4 regions of the Sphingobium sp. 22B genome follow, and region 1 is predicted to be linked to each of the others. Evidence: predicted binding sites of a transcription regulator. Region 1 holds the regulator's gene; each other region holds the start of a gene.

Region 1 (3,389 bases):
TGAGTCGCGTGCTGGTCCGGCCTGTCGGCGTGCCTGCCCTGCCGCCCCTGGTGCGCGTCAATCTTGACGATGCGTCGATGCCGCCGGGGGTCGGAGAGGGAGCCATCATAGCCTTCCGCACAAGGCTGATGCCGCCTGCGCCGCCCAGCCTGCCGGGCGGCTATGATTTTGCGCGCCGCGCCTATTTCGAGGGCGTCGGCGCGACCGGGCGTGTGCTGCCGCCGGTTACGGTCCTGCGGCCGGCCACGGCCGGCCCCCGGTTGAGGGCGCGTCTGTTCGAGCATATCCTGGAGCGCGTTCCGGGACAGGGCGCCGGCATCGCCGCTGCCCTGGCCACCGGCGATCAGGGCGCGATCGCGCAGGCAGATGCGGAGGCGATGCGGCGGAGCGGCCTTGCGCATCTGCTGTCGATCAGCGGTCTGCATGTCACGGCCCTGATCGCTGCGGTGATCTTCCTGCTGATGCGGCTGATGGCGCTCAGCCGCCGGGCGGCTCTCGACTGGCCGCTGATGCTGCTGGCCGCGGGCGGCGGCGCTCTGGCGGGCATCGGCTATACGCTTCTGACCGGCGCAGAGGTGCCGACCGTGCGATCCTGCGTCGCTGCCCTGCTTGTGCTGGGCGGACTGGCGATGGGACGGGACGCAATCACGCTCAGGCTCGTGGCGGCGGGGGCGCTGGTGGTGCTGATCCTCTGGCCAGAAGTACTGGTGGGGCCGAGCTTCCAGATGAGCTTCGCGGCCGTGATAGCCCTGGTGTCGCTGGGCGAGCATCCCGCCTTCCGCGCCTTTCTCGCGCCGCGTGACGAAGGGGTGGGGCGCCGGATCGGACGCAATCTTGCGGGCATGCTGGCGACCGGCCTGGTCGTGGAGCTGGTGCTGGCGCCGATCGCGCTGTTCCATTTCCACAAGGCGGGCATGTTGGGGTCGATCGCCAATCTGGTGGCCATACCGCTTACGACCCTGGTGGTCATGCCGCTGGAGGCGACGGCCTTGCTGCTGGACCTAGGCGGGTGGGGTGCGCCCTTCTGGTGGCTTGCCGCGCGATCGATCGACCTGCTGTTGCTGATTGCCCATGGCGTGGCGTCCAGCCCTTGGGCGGTGGTTCTGGCGCCCGCCCAGTCGGGCGTGGTGTTCGGCCTGATGCTGCTGGGCATGCTGTGGTGCCTGCTATGGCGAAGCCGGTGGCGCTGGGCGGGTCTGATGCCCGTGACCACCGGCGTCATGATGGTGCTGACCAGCCCGATGCCCGACATATTGATAAGCGGGGACGGCCGGCATGTCGCGGTGCGCACTGCCGATGGCGGCATGGCGATGCTGCGGGCTCGCGCCGGCGGCTATGCGCGCGACGTCATGGCGGAAAGCGCGGGTTATGATGGTATCTTGCAGGCATTGACGACGCTGCCCCAGGCTCGCTGTTCTCCCGATCTATGCGCCGTTCGCCTGAAGGGAGGGGGCCGGAACTGGAACCTGTTGCTGACGCGAAGCAGCGTGAGGATCGATAATGCGATACTGGCGCGGGATTGCGCCTATTCAGACATCGTCGTCAGCGACCGCCGCCTGCCGGGCGCCTGTCGCCCACGCTGGCTGAAGGTGGATCGACGCTTCCTCGCCAGGACGGGTGGCCTGACCATCGATCTGGACCATGGCACCATGCGCAGCGCGAAGGCGTGGCATGACGAGCACCCCTGGGTCGCGCGGCCTTCCAGCCGGCCGCGCGAATACAGGAAGCATCAGTTATAGCGGCGCAGCAACCCTGCCAGCTTGCCCTGGATGCGAACCTGCCGAGGGTCGTAGATTTGCGGTTCATAGGCGCTGTTGGCGGGATCGAGCCTGACCTTCGGGCCCTCACGCCGGAAATATTTCAGCGTCGCTTCATTTTCGTCGATCAGGGCGACCACGATCTGCCCCTCGCGCGCGACGTCGGTGCGCTGGATAAGCGCGAAATCGCCGTCCAGAATGCCCGCTTCGACCATTGAATCCCCCGCCACTTCCAGCGCATAATGATCCCCGGTGCCCAGCAGCGCGGCGGGAACGGAAAGCATGTTCTGCCCCTCCAGCGCCTCGATCGGCACGCCCGCCGCGATCCGGCCGTGCAGCGGAATCTCCAATATGTCGTTGGCGGCGACCGGGGGCCTGCTGGCCGCTGGACCGGGCGTCAGCGGCGGCTTGGCAGGCACGACGACCTTGGGAGCGCGATGCATGGCATCGGGCAGTTTGAGCACTTCCAGTGCGCGGGCGCGATTGGGCAGGCGGCGGATGAAGCCGCGTTCCTCCAACGCATTGATCAGGCGGTGGATGCCGGATTTGGACCGCAGGTCCAGCGCTTCCTTCATCTCCTCGAAAGAGGGGGATACGCCTCCCTCCTCCAGCCGGGTCTGAATGAAGCTCAGCAATTCCTGTTGCTTGGGTGTCAACATCTCGCCTTGCCCTCCTTGGAACGGATGGAGAACGCATAGGAAACGGAACGGGGCAAGTCAAGCGCCTAACCGTTGGGCGCTTTTGCTGGAACGCGGAAGGCCGCAGGCCGTTTAACGCCTGCCTTCCACGAAGAAGGTGAATAGGAGAGAAAGATGGCCAACCAGAACAACCAGGGCGGCGGTCAACGTCGCGACCAGCAGGGCGGCGACCGCTCCAGCCAGGGTGGACGCCAGCAGCAGCAGGAAGACCGGCAGGGCCAGATGGGCGATGAACGCCGTCAGGACAAGTCGCCCGGCAAGCAGCAGCGCTGAAGGAACGGCGGCGGTCCAGCATGGCTGACATCGCCGCCATCCGTCAGGACTGCATTGGAAGGGGTCGCGCGGCGGCCCCTTTCCTTATGCGAGGGGAAGAACCGTGACGGGATCGCCGGCGGCGGCCGGAGCAGAGCCGGCAGGTCGCAGGATGAGGCAGTCGGCCATCGCCATGGCCGCGGTGGCGGCGCTGTCCTGCGATGTCACGGAAACGATGCCCGCTTCCGTGCGGAAGGCGCGAAGGTAATCGTCGCGTTCCCCCGTGGCGGGCAGCGGCGCGGCGAGCGTCGCCGGCGCGGTGCGGGGCAGGGGCGATGCCGCGCCCATCATGTTGCGGACCAGCGGCAACAGGAACAGCGTCGCCGTCACGAAGGCTGATACCGGATTGCCCGGCAGGCCCAGGAAGACGGCGGAACCCAATGTCCCCGCCATCAACGGCTTGCCCGGACGCATGCGGATTTTCCAGAAATCGAGCGAGCCCCCGGCCTGGACGAAAGCCGGGCGGACGATGTCGTGATCGCCCACCGATGCGCCGCCGGTCGAAACGATGATGTCCGCCTGGCTGGCGTGGGCAAAGGCCTGGATCATGCCGGGGAGATCGTCCGGCACGATCCCCATATCGATGACATCGCAGGAAAGGCCGGCGAGCAGGGCGGCCAGC
Region 2 (3,389 bases), on a different contig from region 1:
ACGGTCCGCAGTCCCGCGCGGCGCAACGCCACCGCGCTTTCATCCTCCAGCCGCAACGCCTCGACCGGCAGGCGGCGCAGCGCCGCATCCTCGTCCGCCGCCGCGCCCACCGGAAAACGGCACAGCGCATGCGCACCCTCCGCCGTTCCGGCAAGGGCATGGCGCACCCGCATGCCATGACGCTCCAGCCGTTCGGCCGCCTCGCGCGCCAGCATCCCCTCCCCGCCCCAGAGATGCGCACAGCCGGTAATGTCGAGCATCAGACCGAAGGGTGAATCCAGCGCCGCAACCGGCGTGTAGCGGGAACAACCGTCGCAGAGCCGCTCCAGCCAGTCCTGATCGCCATGGGGATCGGCATCGAACACGCGCAGGTCCGGTTCCCGCGCACGCGCATCGGCCAGCGTCATGCCCGGCGTCAGGCCCAGCGCGAGAGCGTCGGCGTCGAGCGTCGCCAGCCGCATCGCGCCGCGCACCTGTTCGACGACGGCTGCGGGACCTTCGCCCTGCGCCCAGAGATCAGGCCGCGCGATCCGAAGCCGGTCGATCGGCAGGAACGGAAACCACAGCGCCAGATAGCGGCGCTTGCCCATCGCGTCCTCCGCCCTCCCGTCCGCTGCCATCCTGTCCAAGGCCATGGCGTTCATCGCGCCCACCTCCACTTCCTTCAAACATGCCCCGGCCATTGTCCCAGACCAGCCGCCAGCCGAGCCCGTCCCGTCCCGCCCGCCGTCGCAACAGGCCAAGGTCGAAGGCGCTTCTGCCCGGCCCGTTTCCCGGCAAGGGCAGAGAGGGCGCCGCCGCAACGCGCCAGCGCGTATCCCCCGCGCTAGGCACCGGATCGCCGCCCACCCGCAGCAGGAAAGCGGTGACGCCGGACGACTCCGCCGCCAGCGCCAGCCGCCGGCTGGCTGTCAGGTCGAGCAAGGGCGCCGGCCCGCGCAATTCCACCACCAGTGCGCCCAAAGCGGGGCATCGCAGCGCGTCGACCGCCGCTCGCAGCAGCATGGCGTCATCGGCCATCGCGCCGATCAGCAACCGGGCGGGATCGATGCCCAATGCGGCCAGTCCGGGACCATAGGGCATGCCCGCCGCCCGGCCCGCCGCCATCGTGCGCAGCCAGAGCAGGGGCGCCTCCCCCGCCGCCAGCCGCGCGAGAATCAGGGCCAGCCCAGCCCCCGCACCCCCTTCCTCTGTCGCGGCGAAGAATTCATGCACCCGACCCCGCGCCAGACCGCCGTCCAGCGCCAGGTCGAGCGGCGCATAGCCGGTTTCCACCCGCGCATGGGGCTGGGAGGCTGGAACGCCCTCCAGCGATGCGATATGCCGCCTGAGGGCGGCGAGGGTCTTCACCGACTCAGCCATATATTCGTTCCCCGTTTGTTCTTTTCGCCGCAATGGCAGGCGCTGTCAATCGACCGTGAAGGCCCGAGCCGGAAAAGGCGCTGGCGTCGCTCGCACCCCGCAATTTCCCAAACGCTTCCCCCGTCAGCGCTTTTTCTGTAAGTTGTCGCGGCGGGTGTTACCGAGGCGACTCGAAATGCCGGACTGAAAGGCTGCGAGCGCCTGCCAATGTGGGAGAGGGCTTGTGCCGGTTGCGGTAGCCATCGCCATGCTCGTGGTCGGTTCGGTCGCCTTTCACCTGTTCAGTCCATGGTGGCGCACGCCCATCGCCTCCAATTGGGGATCGATCGATTCCGCGCTCGACGTGACGCTCTGGATATGCGGGGCGGCCTTTGTGGGGCTGAACCTGTTCCTTGCCTGGGCGCTGGTCAAATATCGCCATCGCCCCGGCCATCGCCCCGGCCATCGCGCCCATTATGAGCCGGAAAACCCTTCGCTGGAAAGGCGGCTGACATTCTGGACCGCCATCGGCATCGCCGGCATGCTGGCGCCGGGGCTCGCGGCCTGGGGCAAATATGTCTCGGTGCCGAAAGAAGCCACCGTCATCGAGGCGGTCGGCCAGCAATGGCAATGGTCCTTCCGCTATCCCGGTCCGGATGGCGTACTGGGCGCGGCGGGGGTCAAATATATCACCCCCGACAATGGGCTGGGCCTCGATCCGCTCGACCCGTTCGGCCGGGATGACATATTGGTGGAAAGCAGCGACCTTCATCTGCCGGTCGGCAAGCCGGTGAAGATCGTGCTGCGCTCCAAGGACGTGCTGCACGACTTCTATGTGCCGGAATTCCGGGCCAAGATGGACCTTGTACCCGGCATCGTCACCTATTTCTGGCTGACCCCGACCAAGACGGGCACGTTCGACATCCTCTGCGCCGAACTGTGCGGCACCGGCCACCATGCGATGCGCGGCAAGGTGGTGGTGGAGACGCCCCAGGCCTTCGCGCAATGGCAGGCGCAGCAGAGCAGCTTCGGACAGATTCTGGCGGAGGCGCCGCCGGCCGCCATGTCGATCCTGCTGATCAAGGCCAATGCCTGTATCGTCCCTGCCTCCTGGAGCATTCGCTGATGGCTACCACCCTGGCCGACGACCTGCGCCCGCTGCATCATCCGCATAGCTGGGTCACCAAATATGTCTGGAGCCAGGATCACAAGGTCATCGCCATCCAATATAGCTGCACCGCCATCGGGATCGGGCTGGTGGCGCTGGTGCTGTCGGCGCTGATGCGGTTGCAGCTTGGGTTTCCGGGGGCTTTTCCGGCGATCCAGCCGGACAATTATCTTCAATTCGTGTCGATGCACGGCATGATCATGGTGGTCTATCTGCTGACGGCGCTGCTGCTAGGCGGGTTCGGCAATTATCTGATCCCGCTGATGATCGGGGCGCGGGACATGGTGTTTCCCTTCGTCAACATGCTGAGCTTCTGGTTCTATCTGCTGTCGGTGATTGTGCTGGTGGCGGGTTTCTTCGTGCCGGGCGGGCCGACCGGGGCGGGCTGGACGCTCTATCCGCCGCAAGCCATCAGCGAGGGGACGCCGGGACATCAATGGGGCATCGTGACCATGCTGGTCAGCCTCGCCATCTTCGTCGCGGCCTTCACCATGGGCGGGTTGAATTATGTGACCACGGTGTTGCAGGCGCGAACCAGGGGGATGACGCTGATGCGGATGCCGCTGTCGGTGTGGGGCATCTTCACCGCTTCGGTGATGGGCCTGCTGGCCTTCCCGGCCTTGTTCGTCGCGGCGATCATGATGCTGTTCGATCATCTGGCGGGCACCAGCTTTTTCATGCCCACCATGCAGTCGATGGGTGCGATCACCCCGACGCAGGGCGGCAGCCCCCTCCTCTTCCAGCATCTCTTCTGGTTCTTCGGCCATCCCGAAGTCTATATCGTCGCCCTGCCCGCCTTCGGCATCGTGTCGGACCTGATCAGCGTCCATGCGCGGCGGAATATCTTCGGTTATCGCATGATGGTGTGGGCGATCGTGAT
Region 3 (3,389 bases), on a different contig from region 1:
GCGCTTTCCCTGCCTTCTTCATCTGATCGCGCCAGGCCGGCTCGCCTAAGCTGGTTGGGGTCATCCCGTATTTTCCGAGTTCAGCAGCATCACGACCGTCGAAGACATTCGCGATATCGGCATCGTAGGAGACGATCGTCGTCGGTTGGAGATCTCCGACCTGGTTTGCCTCTCTAATTGCCGTCGGCAATGAAGTTGCGAGGTAGAGACTGGCAGTTCCTTTGGGATTGAAACGGCCGCCATATAACGCAGCACCCCGGCCTGAAAGTGGCTCGCGCGCATAGATTGGGTTCAGCGCCCGATAGAGTTTGCCCTGGTAACCCATGGACGCAGTTAGGCGTAAACGCCTGCGTCGACAGCGTCGATATATTCCAGCACCTCGCTCGCCCTGCCATCCTGCACGAGCTGCATGGCTGTCTGGCCGGAGAATCCCGGGAGTGGCTCCGACCTGTACCAGGCATAGGCGATGAGAGGGGATCCAAAGCGCGCGCTCGTTTTGGTGATCACCTCGATCATTTCTCGAAGGCGGCGCTGGGTCTTATCGGAACGCAAGCGCTCTTTGCGCTGTACAGCGTCGCGGCCTAGGCCGGCGGAACGAGCCACCTCCTCGCTAGTCGTGCGAAATGCCGCCGCGATCTTACTCGGAACAAAAAGTCCGTGATCGGCATAGTCCAGCAGGCCCATAACATTTCCTGACACCACCATTTTGACGTAATATAGCGTCAGAATATGCGGCATACAAGCTGCGGTGGGCTTTGACATCGACTGCACAAGGACGAAGCCATATTTTCGAGGCGAACCGGTCGGACTTGTCCCGCGTTCACGCCCAGCGTGCGCCAAACCTCCAATCAACCCGGTTTGCCGCATGACCGGGAGCAAGCGCCGCCAAGAAGGAGGAGAGATGTGCAACGATTATAGGCTGGAGGTCGACATCGCCTCGATCGCCGAGGATTTCGAGGATCTCAAAATCAAGATCAAGATGCCCGAGGGCAGGCCCAACGTGCCCGCGCGTGAGGACATCAAGATGACCGACATGGCGCCGATCGTTCGATCGGTGGAGGGCGAGCGGAGCACAGGGGAGCTGGTCAATCGGCGCTGGAGTTGGCCAGGCACGAAGGGCAAACCCGTCTATAATTTCCGCTCCGAGGGACGCGAGTTCACCTCTCACCGCTGCCTGATTCTGGCCGACGGCTTCTACGAATTTACAGATCCCGCGGATCCCAAGCAGAAGCGGCTGGACAAATGGCTCTTCACAATGGACGATCACCGCTGGTTCTGCATCGCAGGCATATGGCGTGAGAGCCCGCTGGGCGAAGCCTTCACCATGCTCACCATGGACGCAGGACCGGACGTGGCTCCCTACCATCATAGGCAGATCATCCCCCTCACCCGCGATCAATGGGTCGACTGGCTCGATCCGACCGTGCCCGCTGGGCAAGTGCTGCGCTGGCTGCCACAAGGTACCTTGCCCGTCACCCAAGTCTACGGCTCGCCGCCAGCGCAGGGAGCACTGCTCTGATGACCACCGATGCCACCCTCGCCCGCTTCGTTGAGGCGCAGGAAAATAGCTATGCCACCGCATTGGCCGAGATCCAGAGCGGAGCAAAGCGCTCCCATTGGATGTGGTTCGTCTTCCCGCAGCTGCGGGGCCTCGGACAAAGTCCGACCGCCCATTATTATGGCATCGCGTCGATCGACGAAGCCCGCGCCTATCTTGATCACGACCTGCTTGGCCCGCGCTATCGCGAATGTGTTGAAGCGCTACAGCAGCTGGGCACCTGTGATCCTGTCGCCATGTTCGGTAGCGTGGACGCCATGAAGCTGCGCTCATCGCTAACCCTGTTCGAGGCGGCGGAGCCATGTCCGTTGTTCGCGGGCGCATTGGACCGCTGGTTCGGCGGAGAGCGCGACCCGGCAACCCTGCAAATGCTTGCAGACTGATCCATTCGGAAACGGGTAGGGAAAAATTGCGATTCATCCCGCTTGACGAATCCCCCTGCCCAACGGAACATAAAGGGAACATCTGAGTCGATATGTTCCCATGGTCTGCCCCGCTTCCACATCTGACCGGCCTCGCGCCACTCCTCTTGCCGCCCTACTGGCGGAACTCACGCAGGCGCGCGCCGCGCGGGGGCCTGCCCTGCCCTTCGGCATCGACGCGATTGACCAGCGCCTAGCCGATCGTGGGTTGGACGGCAGCGCATTACACGAGATTGCCGCCGCGTCTGCGAGCCTCAGCGATGACGCTGCCGCGACGCTGTTCGCGGCCGGCATTGCCGCCCGCTTTGCAGCGCAGCCTGGATTTACCGTATTTTGGGCGCTCACAAAGTTCGACCTCTATGCGCCGGGGCTAGAGCAGGTAGGGTTAAGACCGGAGCGGGTTCTCTATGCGCAGGGCACGAGCGACAGCGCCGTCCTCGCCATGAGCGAGGATGCCCTGCGCGATGGTTCGCTCGCCTGTGTCATTGCCGAAGTAAAGTCCGCTGATCAGACCGCGACCCGTCGGCTGCAGCTTGCCGCCTCTGACGGCAAGACCCCGGTTCTGCTCTACCGCCGCCATCGTGTCCGCGATCGCTGCCCATTAAGCGGCCTCTCCTCTGCGATGACCCGCTGGCGCATCGGCTGCGTGCCCTCGGCGCGTCTTCCCCATCCCGGGGTCGGACGCGCCCGCTGGTCGGTCGAGCTGGTCCGTCAGCGCAACGGCAATCCCTTCTCCCTCGAACTGGACGCGTGCGATGATCAGGGTCGCCTCGCTCTACCTGCCGCAGCTTCCCATAGAGCGTCTGCGGCGGCTGGAGCGGCCAGCCAAGCGGCCTGAGCCCGCTGGCCCGTCGCTCGCTCCGCGCTTTGCAGGACCGATCGACGACAATCCAGGAGCCTGTTCGGTGCCCCGCGGTGGTGGCTGGCGGCCCGGCGCGCGTTGGGCGCGGGATGGTGCCCAGCGCCCAAGCCAGAGCGAGATCGACGCCAGGCCCGCGCACCAGCGCCCGACCATGCGCGAGATGGGCCGCCGCAGCGAGTCGGCAGAGCATCCTTTCAAAGCCATGCCAGCTGATGAAGGCGGCACCAGCTCCCGGTCTGTTCCCGCTGTCACATGGACGACCCTATGGGGGCAGCCGACAATTTTGATCGCGCGGACAGGGCAGCGCGATGTGGTGACCGCCGCCTGCCCGGTGGCACTTGAGCTTGGCCTGCGTCCCGGCATGGCGGCCGCTCACGCTCGCGCACTGGTGACCGACCTCGATGTGCGTGACGCCGATCCCGAGGCCGATCGTGCCTGGTTCGAGCGCCTCGCGCTCCACGCAGCCGGTCATTGGACGCCGACAGCCTGCCCGTCAGGCAACGACGGACTGTGGCTGGATCTCACCGGCACCACCCACCTCTTCGGA
Region 4 (3,389 bases), on a different contig from region 1:
GAAGGGAAACCCCCAAAGACGATGGAGGCAGCGCCCACAGGACGCCAAGGGCAGCTGCAACGCTCCGCGCCCACAAAAAATGCTCAGGAAAACAAAAAGGCCCGGCATCCACCGGGCCTTCCTGACCTTGATCGAGAAAACCGATAAACTCAGTTCCCGGCGCCAACCGGCTTTTCCTTATCCATATCAGCAAAACGTGCGCCGCTGCCTGCTTTGGCGATAGCCAGTTCCACCGAGCTACGCACATGGGCGGCAGCAACCGTCTGGCATTCCTTGATGTCGCTCGACCGCACGCCATGCTTGCAGGTATTCCACGCCGCCCGCCAGATGCGCCACTTCAGGGCATTCTGCCCTTTCGCGCTGGACAGGTCCAAATCGCGATAATTGACTTCGACCGTCTTTCCGTTGGATTCGAATTCGGCGGCCGAGGCCATTGTGGCCACACTCATTAAAGCGGCTGCAGCGATGATTTTCGCGGCGATCATGGCAATGTCTCCTCAACTGTCTCTTGTCCGCTCGCAGCAGACCTCAAGCGAAGAGAAGAGAAGGCCTCAACAGATCATCGTCTCTGTCTTCGCCCATTTTGTTTAGGCGCATTGCAAATGCATCGCTTTTCGCTTTCGACCGGCGCCTGTCCCTGTCGGCCAACGGCGCTCCTGTCGACCAAATACAGTCTCACGGGGACGAACGACAATTTTACGACAGAAAAACAAACGTTCCGTAGCGTAAAATTACAATCGTTCAACAATTCGCGCACATAAAAACACCCCCGGCGCAAGGGAAAGGCCGGGGGTGCATCCAGGAAGCTGTCGGGCTCTCCGGGATCTCTTTCAATCATCTTGCGGCGATACGGCCCGGGGCCAGTCGATCCATAGCCAGATCGTCGCCATGTCGAACCGCATCATAGCGCGGGTGCGCAACGACCGTTTTCCCCATTCGATGATCCGCCCATCCATCACGCCCGGCAACATCAGCCGTGGACGAACGGACGACATTCTTCCACGAACGACATCACCGCCCCTGCGCGGCAAGCTGCGCCCGCAAATTGGCGAGCGTCCGCGCATCGACGACCGGCCGCTCCGGCGCCTCCTTCCCCTCGCGCAGCTTGCTGCGGTCCTTCTCCGGCGGCTCCACGACGCGCACCCTGACCGGCGCATGGCCCGTCGCCCTGATCCCCAGCTGCTCCGCCGCCCCGCGCGACAGGTCGATGATCCGCCCCCGCCCGGCAAAGGGCCCGCGATCGTTGATCCGCACCAGGATCGTCCGCCCCGTCTCCAGCGCCGTCACCTCGACATAGCTCGGCAGGGGCAGCGTCGCGTGCGCCGCCGTCACCGCCTTCGGCCGAAAGCGCTCGCCATTGGCCGTCCGGTTCCCGCTCTCCCCGCCATACCAGCTCGCATAGCCCAGATAATCATAGCCCGGATCGGCGGCAGGCACATAGGTCACGCCCCTGACGCTATAGGGCTTTCCCACCCGCACCGGCACGTCGCTCACGGGCCGATAGCGCACCCCCCCGCCACAGGCCGCCAGCGCCATCGCGACGCCCAGCGCGCCGAACCGCATCCGAACAAAAGTCCCGCTCATCCCCGCCCTTTAACCCAGCGCAGCGCGGGGGCAAAGCCGCCGCCTTTTCCTTTCGCCGCACAGTCCCTATCTTGCGCCCGACCGGCCCTTGCCTCCCAAGAACAAATCTGGAACAACACGCCCCCATGAGTCTCACGCAAATTTCTCAGCAGAGGTCTGCCGAATGCTGACCACCATAAGCGTCCGCGGCGCACGCGAGCATAATCTCAAGGGCGTCGACGTCGACCTTCCGCGCGACAGTCTGATCGTCATCACCGGCCTTTCCGGCTCGGGCAAGTCCTCCCTCGCGTTCGACACCATCTATGCCGAGGGTCAGCGCCGCTATGTCGAATCCCTCTCCGCCTATGCGCGCCAGTTCCTGGAGATGATGCAGAAGCCGGACGTCGAACATATTGACGGCCTCTCCCCCGCCATCTCCATCGAGCAGAAGACGACCAGCCGCAACCCGCGCTCCACGGTCGCCACCGTGACGGAGATCTACGACTATATGCGCCTCCTCTGGGCGCGCGTCGGCATCCCCTATTCGCCCGCCACGGGCCTCCCCATCAGCGCCCAGACGGTCAGCCAGATGGTCGACCGCGTGATGCAGCTGCCCGAAGGAACGCGCTTCTACCTCCTCGCCCCCGTGGTCCGCGGCCGCAAGGGCGAATATCGCAAGGAACTGGCGGAGTGGCAGAAGGCCGGCTTCACCCGCGTCCGCATCGACGGCGAACTCTACGCCATCGAGGACGCCCCCGCCCTCGACAAGAAATACAAGCATGACATCGAAGTGGTGGTCGACCGCCTCGCCGTCAGCGACGACATGGCCACCCGCCTCGCCGACAGCTTCGAGCAGGCCCTGAAACTCGCCGACGGCCTCGCCTATGTCGACCTCGCGGACGGCGCCGTCCCCGGCCGCGAGGTCGAAGCGGAATCCACCGGCAACCTCAAGGGCGCTGGCATTCCCGCCAACCGCATCGTCTTCAGCGAGAAGTTCGCCTGCCCCGTCAGCGGCTTCACCATAGCGGAGATCGAACCGCGCCTCTTCTCCTTCAACGCCCCGCAGGGCGCCTGCCCCGCCTGCGACGGCCTGGGCGAACGGCAGGAGTTCGACCCCGAACTCGTCGTCCCCAACGAAGCCCTCAGCCTCAAGAAGGGCGCCGTCGTCCCCTGGGCCAAGTCCAACCCGCCCAGCCCCTATTATATGCAGGTCCTCGGCTCCCTCGCGAAGGAGTTCGGCTTCTCCCTCGACACCCCCTGGGCCGACCTGCCGGGGGAGGTGAAGCTGATCATCCTCCATGGCACCGCCGGCCGGCCCGTCACCCTGCGCTTCGTCGACGGCAAGAAAAGCTATGAGGTGAAAAAGCCCTTCGAAGGCGTCATCGGCAACCTCAACCGCCGCCTCCTCCAGACCGAATCCGCCTGGATGCGGGAGGAACTCAGCAAATACCAGACCGCCATGCCGTGCGAGACCTGCCACGGCGCCCGCCTCAAGCCGGAGGCGCTGGCGGTGAAGATCGCGGGGGAAGACATCTCCATGTCCACCCGCCGCTCGGTGGTGGACGCGCTCGGTTTCTTCTCCACCCTCCCCAGCCGCCTCAACGATCAGCAGAACCAGATCGCCCGCGCCATCCTCAAGGAAATCGTGGAGCGCCTCGGCTTCCTCAACAATGTCGGCCTCGACTATCTGAACCTGGACCGCACCAGCGGCACCCTGTCCGGCGGCGAGTCCCAGCGCATCCGCCTCGCCTCGCAGATCGGCAGCGGCCTGTCGGGCGTCCTCTACGTCCTCGACGAACCCTCCATCGGCCTGCACCAGCGCGACA

What was found. Region 1 encodes LexA, which represses DNA repair genes until DNA is damaged. Its sites were predicted from a motif close to GTTCCNCNCTTGTTCT; they were not measured.
Positions count from the first base shown of each region.
Region 2: the regulator LexA is predicted to act here: its motif matches at 1,369-1,384, upstream of A0J57_RS22615 (ImuA family protein).
Region 3: the regulator LexA is predicted to act here: its motif matches at 2,006-2,021, upstream of A0J57_RS10380 (ImuA family protein).
Region 4: the regulator LexA is predicted to act here: its motif matches at 1,683-1,698, upstream of uvrA (excinuclease ABC subunit UvrA).

Region 1 covers NZ_LTAB01000049.1:10,873-14,261, forward strand. The annotation lists gene A0J57_RS23995 (ComEC/Rec2 family competence protein) at 1-1,739, shown strand, start outside; gene lexA (transcriptional repressor LexA) at 1,730-2,416, opposite strand; gene A0J57_RS26735 (hypothetical protein) at 2,570-2,728, shown strand; gene glp (gephyrin-like molybdotransferase Glp) at 2,813-3,389, opposite strand, start outside.
Region 2 covers NZ_LTAB01000038.1:25,199-28,587, reverse strand. The annotation lists gene A0J57_RS22620 (DNA polymerase Y family protein) at 1-620, opposite strand, end outside; gene A0J57_RS22615 (ImuA family protein) at 517-1,362, opposite strand; gene A0J57_RS22610 (cytochrome c oxidase subunit II) at 1,586-2,467, shown strand; gene A0J57_RS22605 (cbb3-type cytochrome c oxidase subunit I) at 2,467-3,389, shown strand, end outside.
Region 3 covers NZ_LTAB01000009.1:9,473-12,861, forward strand. The annotation lists gene A0J57_RS10360 (RES family NAD+ phosphorylase) at 1-325, opposite strand, end outside; gene A0J57_RS10365 (MbcA/ParS/Xre antitoxin family protein) at 334-684, opposite strand; gene A0J57_RS10370 (SOS response-associated peptidase) at 902-1,519, shown strand; gene A0J57_RS10375 (DUF1810 domain-containing protein) at 1,519-1,941, shown strand; gene A0J57_RS10380 (ImuA family protein) at 2,042-2,818, shown strand; gene A0J57_RS10385 (DUF6504 family protein) at 2,736-3,389, shown strand, end outside.
Region 4 covers NZ_LTAB01000047.1:10,359-13,747, forward strand. The annotation lists gene A0J57_RS23810 (UrcA family protein) at 150-485, opposite strand; gene A0J57_RS23815 (septal ring lytic transglycosylase RlpA family protein) at 1,012-1,584, opposite strand; gene uvrA (excinuclease ABC subunit UvrA) at 1,748-3,389, shown strand, end outside.